2 linked regions of the Exiguobacterium sibiricum 7-3 genome follow. Each later gene encodes a partner of the first gene's protein in a complex. Links are inferred from orthologs where the notes say so. Each region holds a gene or a part of one and is shown in the gene's direction. Other genes may lie near its edges.

Region 1 (6,116 bases):
AGCTTCATTATCATTTGATGAATTCTTAGAGATTGCTTCGATTAATTCAGCGAAGATGGTTATGGAAGTCGTCCGCACATTAGCCGATTCAGAGTAATCTGGATTACGTGAAAGAAGGTCTCTCAATGGGAGACCTTCTTTTGTCTTTGACAAAATCGTTTTAACGCTTTATATTAGTACCAGATACTAATTTTAAAGGAGCAATCATATGAATATCGGAATTGTAGGACTCGGCACATCATTACCCGAACGTCGAATCACAAATGATGATTTAGCAGCGACACTCGATACGAGTGATGAATGGATTCGGACACGTACAGGAATCGGAGCACGACGGATTGCGGACGATTCGGTGGATGTCACCGACCTAGCGACGGAAGCAGCGAAAAAAGCGTTAGCAGATGCCAACTTGACAGCAGACGACATCGGATTGATTGTTGTCGGAACGGCGACCGGACGTGCTTTTCCATCAACGGCATGTATCGTTCAGGAACGACTTGGAGCACTCGGTGCAACAGCTTTTGATATCAGTGCCGCCTGCAGCGGATTCATTTTTGCCTTACAAACGGCTTCGAGTATGATGGCAGCAACGGAATCAAAACATGCACTTGTCATTGGTGCAGAGAAGATGTCAAGTATCGTTGACTGGTCAGACCGGTCGACAGCAATCTTGTTTGGTGACGGCGCTGGGGCTGTCGTGCTCGGTCCAACTGAACAACAGGGATTAAATGCCTTTGAACTTGGAACAGATGGTCGCGGGGCACACCTGTTATTTAAAGAATTGGATGGTCCGATTGAAATGAACGGCCGGGAAGTCTTTAAATTCGCGGTCCGAAAGTTACCGGACATCGTTGAAAAAGTCATTCAAAAGGCTGGTGGAACGCTAACGGAACTTGATTTATTGATTCCGCATCAAGCAAATTTACGAATCATCGATGCAGCACGTGAACGGCTTGGGATTGAAGAAGAGAAAGTGATCGTGACGATTGATGAACATGCAAATACATCGGCTGCGTCGATACCACTTGCATTAGAAGAAGCACGGCGACAAGGAAGACTGTCACCGGGGACAACACTTGTCCTTGCAGGATTTGGAGCAGGTTTGACATGGGGAGCAGCTTATATTACTTGGACTAAAGGGGAGAACACATAAGATGATGAGAAAACGTGTAGTAGTAACAGGTATGGGCGCATTGACACCAATCGGCAATGATGTCGACACATTCTGGAACGCTTTAAAAGCCGGAGAAAATGGTATTCGTCCGATGGAACGTCTGGACATCGATGAATATCCAACGAAAGTAACGGGAGAATTACAGAATTTTGATATCACGGAATTCATTGAAGCAAAAGAAGCGCGAAAAATGGACCGTTTTGTCCATTATTCTCTTGTTGCCAGTATGGAAGCAGTCAAAAATGCTGACCTGGATGTCAAAGCCAACGCTGAACGAATCGGTGTCTGGATCGGATCAGGAATCGGCGGCGTCGAGACGATTGAAAAACAGGCAAAAATTTATTTTGAACGCGGACATCGCCGTGTCAGCCCATTCTTCATTCCGATGATGATTCCGAACATGGCCAGTGGTCAAGTATCGATTTATACAGGGGCAAAAGGACCGAATAACTGTTCCGTCACCGCATGTGCTTCCGGTACAAACGCGATTGGGGAAGCATTACGCGTCATCGAACGCGGTGATGCGGATGTCATGATTGCCGGTGGAGCAGAAGCACCAATTACGAACCTTTCATTTGCTGGTTTTTGTGCCAATAAAGCGATGTCAACGAACCATGATCCGAACACGGCAAGTCGTCCATTTGATGAAGGACGTGACGGATTCGTCATGGGAGAGGGTGCCGGAATTCTGGTACTGGAAGAGTATGAACATGCGATTGCCCGCGGTGCAAAAATTTATGCAGAAGTCAGTGGATACGGATTAACGGCTGATGCGTACCATATCACAGCACCAGATCCAGACGGCGACGGCGGAGCGCGCGCAATGGCGATGGCGATTCAAGATGCAGGTATCGAACCGGCTGCCGTTCAATACATCAATGCACACGGAACAAGTACACCGATGAATGATGTGTTAGAGACGAAAGCAATCCATACTGTCTTTGGCGATCATGCTGAAAAATTAGCAATCAACTCGACAAAGTCGATGATCGGTCATTTGCTGGGCGGTGCCGGTGGCGTCGAAGCCATCGCGACAATTAAATCGTTGCAGGAACAAACCGTTCACCCGACGATTCATTTGGAGAACCCAAGTGAAGGGTGTGATCTTGATTACGTTCGTGAAGGAAGCCGGTCATGGGAAGTTGAGTATGCTCTCAGCAACTCGCTTGGTTTCGGTGGTCATAATGCGTCACTCGTCTTTAAACGTTATCACGCATAAGAGCACATGTGAATAGAAGAAGAAAAAGCGATTTAACGGTTCGGATGACCGTTAAATCGCTTTTTTTAAATAAAGAAATTTAGCTGTATTTTATAACAAGTCTCACAAAAAACTAAAAATTCCACTTATTTTCAAATTGTTTTGAAAAAATATTTAGAAAAATCGGATAAAAGGTTTGCAAAATTATCAGAACATTGTAAACTATTTGTAACGAGAGGTTTTGTTCGAATAAAAGTAACGACTTTTTTTTTCGCTCAAAAACCTTAGATTACTAGCTTTGGAAATTTTAGGGGGGTCATCGTATCATGAAAAAGAAAAGTTTTGCACTGGCTACATCTGTAGCCCTCGTTTCAAGCGCATTCCTTGCAGCTTGTTCGACGACTGATTCAAATGACACATCATCGGGCGACAAAAGTTCAGACAAAAAATCAAGTGAGCAAACGCTAAACTTGATCGAAAGTGCTGATATTCCGACGCTTAACCCAACAACTTCTACGGATGCCGTGTCGTTCAACGTCTTGAACAACACGATGGAAGGTCTCTATCGTTTAGACGACAAGCAACAGCCGACACCGGGTATTGCTGAAAGTCACACAGTTTCTGACGATAAGTTGACGTACACATTCAAGCTACGTGATGCAAAATGGTCGGACGGTACACCAATCACAGCAAAAGACTTTGAATATGCGTGGAAAGAAGTTCTGAACCCTGAAAATGCTTCGCAGTACGCGTATGTCTTCTACAACATCGAAGGTGCTGAAGAATACAATACGAAAAAAGGCGAGCGTGATGCGGTTGGCGTCAAAGCAGTTGATGACAAGACATTCGAAGTTAAATTAAAAGCACCAGCGGATTACTTCCTTGGTTTAACTGGATTCGGTCCATTCATGCCGAAATCAGAAGAACTTTCGAAAAAAATCGGCAAGGACTTCGGTTCGACAGCAGATAAATCACTTTACAATGGACCATTCAAATTAACAGAATGGACACGTGAACAAGGCTGGAAAATGGTTAAAAACGATAACTACTGGGATAAAGATAACGTCAAGTTGAAAACGATCAACGTTAAGGTCGTTAAAGAAACTTCAACAGCAGTTAACCTTTACGAAAAAGGTGATATCGACCGTGCTGGTCTCTCATCAGAATTCGTTGCTCAGTATCAAGATAATAAAGAGTTCAAAACAAAGGGTGAATCTACAATCTTCTACCTTTACTTGAACACGAAAGTCAAAGCATTAAACAACGAAAAAATCCGTCGTGCCATCGACATGGGTTACAATAAAAAAGGAATCACGGACGTCATCTTGGCGAACGGATCACTTCCTGCAAACTATCTCGTACCAAAAGATTTCGCGAAGGATGAGAGCGGAAAAGACTTCCGTGAAAAGTACCCGACATTCAACGAGTACAATGCAGACGAAGCGAAAAAACTATGGGAAGAGGGCTTAAAAGAAATCGGTCAAAAATCGGTTGAACTTGAGCTGCTTAACTACGATAGTGATGACGCGAAGAAAATCGGTGAGTTCTTGAAAGGTGAGCTTGAGAAGAACCTTCCAGGTATGAAAGTCACAATCAAGCAACAACCGTTCAAAAACAAACTTGATCTCGAAAACAAAGGCGACTTTGAGTTCTCATTCGCCGGCTGGGGTCCTGACTACCAAGATCCAATGACGTTCCTCGATCTCTTCTTGACTGACGGACCATATAACCGTGGTAAGTGGTCGGATAAAGAGTACGATAAACTCATCAACGATGCGAAAACACAAACGGATGCTACAAAACGTTGGTCTGAACTACAAGAAGCTGAGAAAATCCTTCTTGATTCAGCAGCAATCTCGCCTGTTTATCAGCGCGGACGTGCATTCATGGTTAAACCATACGTTAAAGGTATTGTCGAACATAACTTCGGCGCAGACTTCTCGTACAAATGGGCTTCAATCGAAGGTAAATAAGTATGATAAGCGTTCCCTTAACCGGGAGCGCTTTTTTTGTTGCGCAAAAAAACCTTTCTTCTTAAAAAAAGAAGAAAGGGAAGAATCGTCAAAAGACGGCTGAAATTATTTTTTTACTTTTGCCCGTTTGCGCTGAAGACCCATCGCTTTTTCGACTTTCGTTAGTTTGCGTGAAGCAACCAGTTCTGCCTTGTCACGACCGTTGTCGAGAATCAGATCAAGTTCTTCTGAATCAATTAAGTCGTAATAGCGTTGTTGAATCGGTTCGAGTTCCGCAACGATGACTTCCGCGACATCTGCTTTAAACACGCCGTAGTTCAATCCATCATACTTGGCTTCCAAGTCTTTGATTGAAATACCGGCCAGCAACGAATAAATTTCGAGTAAGTTTGAAACACCCGGTTTGTTTTCCCGGTCAAATCGAACGATGCCTTCCGAATCGGTGACGGCAGACTTAATTTTTTTCCGGATGACGTCCGGTGCATCAAGCATTGAGATGTACCCTTTTGGATTCGTGTCTGTTTTTGACATTTTTTTATCGGGAGAAGTCAAACTCATGATGCGGGCACCTGTTTCTGCGATGACCGGTTCAGGCATTTTAAATGTTTCATAATAGCGGCTGTTAAAGCGTTGCGCCAAATCACGTGTCAACTCGATATGCTGTTTTTGATCGTCGCCGACGGGAACGAGCTCTGCGTCATATAAGAGAATATCCGCTGCCATCAAGGTCGGATACACAAATAATCCAGCACCAATCCGGTCTTTGCCTTGCGATTTGTCTTTATATTGTGTCATACGCTCCAGTTCACCCATACCGGACAGGCATGTCAGCATCCAACCGAGCTGAGCGTGCGCTTTAACTTCCGACTGGACGAAAATCGTTGATTTTTCAGGATTGAGTCCGCTTGCGATATAGAGTGCAGCAAGCGCCCGTGTGTTGTTCATGAGTTCGACCCGGTCAATTTCGACCGTAATGGAATGCAGGTCGACGATACAGTAATATGCATCGTGTTCGTCCTGTAGATTAACAAAGTGCTTCATCGCACCAATGTAGTTACCAAGCGTTACCGTACCCGTTGGTTTAATACCTGAAAAAATCGTTTTCATGAGAACCCCTCCAAAAAATGAAATAAAAAAAGATGACACATCCCTTGAATCATTCAAGGGACGAGTCATCGCGTTGCCACCCAAGTTGCTAGAAAACTAGCCGCTCATTTGCTGTAACGGGCAGACCCGTCTGATTCTACATGATTTCGAATCAGCCACTCCGAAGTCCATTCCATCTGCGCCAACTGTCCATTTCCACCATCCATGGACTCTCTGTAAGTGGTTATCAGATGTACTACTCTCCATCACTGTGTTCTCGTATAACATTATCTCCACTTTATCACATGTTTCTTCTAATCGTCATCAAAATTCCGTCAAATGAACGATAAGAGTAAAGAGACGCCGATACAGATAAAACCACTCGAAAGATAAGGAGCTGTCCGGTTGGAAGCCCGCTTTTGTCTTGCTTCTAAAAGTTCGCTTTCCTCATCCTCATCTTCATAATAATCCCCGTCGACTTCCCGCAATTTCGCTTCACGTTGCTTTTTGAAGCCTGCGGTGATGCCTTTAAAAAATCCGTTGGCAGACATATTGGAGAAAAAACCGATAGCGAGTAACAGGAAACCGGCAATGAACAAGCCACCTGATAAGTGATAAATCAATGAATGGGTAGAATCTGTGGCGACGGCCCAAATCGTATAAATCGTTGTTAAAATCAAGGCAA
Region 2 (2,847 bases), 150 kb from region 1 along the record:
CGTGATTTCAGGACAAGTTGCAGCTGTCGAGACGGCGACTGCGAAATTAAAAGAGTTGGGTGCGAAACGTGTCCTTCCGCTTGATGTATCGGGAGCGTTCCACTCGTCGTTAATGACTCCGTTCGCCTCACGATTTGAAGATATCTTGGTTTCTTCACCTTTCCAGACGGCGAAAACAAAATTCATCTCGAACGTCGATAGTGATTTTCACGATCAGCCAGATGAATTGATTCGTTTACTGGTTCAACAATTGTATTCACCGGTTCGTTTTGAATCCTGTGTGGAAAAATTGATTGAAGAGGGTGCGGATACATTTATCGAATTCGGTCCGTCGTCACCACTGAGTGGTCTCGTCAAGCGGATTAAAAAAGATGTCAAGATCGTCAGTATCACGACACTTGAACAATTGGAAGCGGAGGCGATTCGTTGAATAAAGTAGCACTCGTAACCGGTGCATCACGCGGAATCGGAGCCGCTATCGCCAAACGATTGGCGACAGACGGATTCCGGATTGTCGTGAACTACGCCGGGAATATAGCAAAAGCAGAAGAAGTCGTATCGTCTATCGTCGATGCGGGTGGTGAAGCCATCGCCGTCCAAGCAGACGTTGCAGACGCCGAACAAGTGAAAGCATTGCTGAAGACGACACTGGATACGTACGGTCAGCTGGATTGCGTCGTCAACAATGCCGGTATCACGCGGGACGGTCTGTTGATGCGAATGAAAGAAGCAGATTTTGACGCCGTTCTGAACACGAACTTAAAAGGTGCGTTTCTTGTGACGCAAGCGGCGACGCGTCCCTTGTTGAAATCGAGCGGCCGCATCATCAATATCGCTTCCGTCGTCGGGATCACCGGTAATCCGGGTCAAGCCAACTATGTGGCGGCAAAAGCCGGTCTGATCGGATTTACGAAGTCGGTCGCCCGTGAACTGGCGAGCAAAGGCGTTACGGCAAATGCGATCTGTCCTGGTTTCATTGAAACCGATATGACGGATGAATTGACAGAAACACAACGCAATCAGACACTCGACCAAATTCCGTTAAAACGATTTGGTCAGACGGAAGATATCGCGTCGCTCGTCAGTTTTATCGCGTCAGACAATGCCCGTTACATCACTGGTCAAACTTTGGCAGTCGATGGCGGCATGACAATGTAAGTGAACTGTGGTACTACTTTGCCAAATTGGCAATCATCTTATATACTCAACTCATGGAGGGATTTTCAAATGACAAAAGAACAAATTTTAGTAGACGTGCAAGAAGCAATCGCAGAGAAGTTAGGCAAAGAACAGAGTGAAATCACACTCGACAAATCGTTTAAAGACGATCTCGGAGCAGATTCACTTGAAGTCATGGAACTCGTTATGGATCTCGAAGACAAATTCGAAATCACAATCGAAGATGACCAAGCAGAAAACCTAAAAACAGTCGGCGATGTCGTCAGCTACATCGAAACACAAGTCTAATACATGAAGCTGGCCCACCGCGTTTTTGCGGTGGGATTTAGCTGTTTAGGAGGCATTATGACGAATCAAAAAGGACGTCGTGTCCGAAAAGGACCGTATGTAAAGCGACGGAAAGACTCACGGGCTTTGGCACAAATTGAACAGAAATTCAGCCAGCTTCAAGAACGGCTGGATATTCATTTTGCGAATGTAGAACTATTGAAGCAAGCATTTACGCATTCTTCTTTTGTAAATGAACAACGTGAATCAGACGGAGATAACGAACGTCTGGAGTTTTTAGGCGATGCCGTATTAGAATTGACGGTCTCCAGGTATTTATTTCAGCACTATCCGGAACGTTCCGAGGGGGAATTAACAAAGCTGCGTGCGGCCATCGTGTGTGAGCCGTCACTGGTCCAGTTCGCGAATCATTATGAGTTTTCTGAAATGATTCTACTTGGTAAGGGGGAGGAACTGACAGGAGGAAGAAATCGTCCGGCACTACTAGCGGATGTGTTTGAAGCCTTCATCGGTGCCTTGTATCTGGACCAAGGGATTGAAGCTGCAGAACGATTCCTCGCCGAAGCGGTTTTTCCGAAAGTGGCATCCGGATTTTTTGAAGAACAAACTGATTTTAAAAGCCAGCTCCAAGAAGCGATCCAACGTGTCGGACTGGGGCAAATCGAGTATGAAATCATCGAAGAACGTGGTCCGGCGCACAGTCGTGAGTTCATCTCGCGCGTTCACATCGCGGATAAGCTAGAAGGCATCGGTACCGGTCGTTCGAAAAAAGAAGCCGAACAGCAGGCCGCTAAGCAAGCATTGCTGGAACTTAAAAACAGCTTCTGATATGAAAAAGGCACCCATTTTAAAATGGAGTGCCTTTTTGTGAGGAATCTTAAACGGTTTTGAGTGATTTCAGTTCATCGACGATAGCATCGACTTCTGCTAACGTCAAAGACTCACGCATCATGACGAAGTCATAAATCTCTTTTAAATCATCATTTTTCGTGCCGTCGAATTGTTCCGCCTTGATGACACCTTTGTTGATAATGTTTAATTTATCCAGAATGTCTACAATCATTTGTTCAATTGTCATGTCTTAAAATCTCCTCTTCATTTCTTTAAGCCTAACATTACCATAAAAGCTACCATTTTGTAGACCTTTCGGCTATGGTAAACTAAAAGAAAATCAAAAAGAAATTTAAACATATGGGTGGTCAAGATGTACTTAAAACGAATTGAAATCAATGGCTTCAAGTCATTTGCCAGTCGGACGGAGCTCGACTTCCTTCCGGGAGTCACGGCCGTCGTCGGACCAAACGGCAGTGGGAAGTCCAATATATCGGATGCTGTGCGCTGGGTGCTCGGTGAGCAATCAGCTAAATCATTACGCGGTGG

The links.
Region 2: the proteins of fabF (region 1) and acpP are in contact, whole or in part, in a solved structure (PDB 6OKG), measured with the Escherichia coli proteins. The link is inferred for Exiguobacterium sibiricum 7-3 from one-to-one orthologs.

The regions. Positions count from the first base shown.
Region 1 is NZ_KK211190.1:1,001,002-1,007,117, forward strand. What follows is about bases 332-3,273. They hold fabF (beta-ketoacyl-ACP synthase II), read left to right. Parts: upstream 332-1,154; coding sequence 1,155-2,393; downstream 2,394-3,273. Other genes in these bases: P402_RS0105960 (beta-ketoacyl-ACP synthase III), read left to right, coding at 332-1,153; P402_RS0105970 (peptide ABC transporter substrate-binding protein), read left to right, coding at 2,699-3,273. Also shown: mtnN (5'-methylthioadenosine/S-adenosylhomocysteine nucleosidase), read left to right, coding at 1-97; more of P402_RS0105960, read left to right, coding at 209-331; more of P402_RS0105970, read left to right, coding at 3,274-4,345; trpS (tryptophan--tRNA ligase), read right to left, coding at 4,451-5,452; P402_RS0105980 (DUF3899 domain-containing protein), read right to left, coding at 5,767-6,116. UniProt on the Escherichia coli protein: Involved in the type II fatty acid elongation cycle. Catalyzes the elongation of a wide range of acyl-ACP by the addition of two carbons from malonyl-ACP to an acyl acceptor.
Region 2 is NZ_KK211190.1:1,149,949-1,152,795, forward strand. It holds acpP (acyl carrier protein), read left to right. Parts: upstream 1-1,227; coding sequence 1,228-1,467; downstream 1,468-2,847. Other genes in the region: fabD (ACP S-malonyltransferase), read left to right, coding at 1-430; fabG (3-oxoacyl-[acyl-carrier-protein] reductase), read left to right, coding at 427-1,158; rnc (ribonuclease III), read left to right, coding at 1,525-2,295; P402_RS0106735 (DUF1128 family protein), read right to left, coding at 2,345-2,545; smc (chromosome segregation protein SMC), read left to right, coding at 2,672-2,847. UniProt on the Escherichia coli protein: Carrier of the growing fatty acid chain in fatty acid biosynthesis.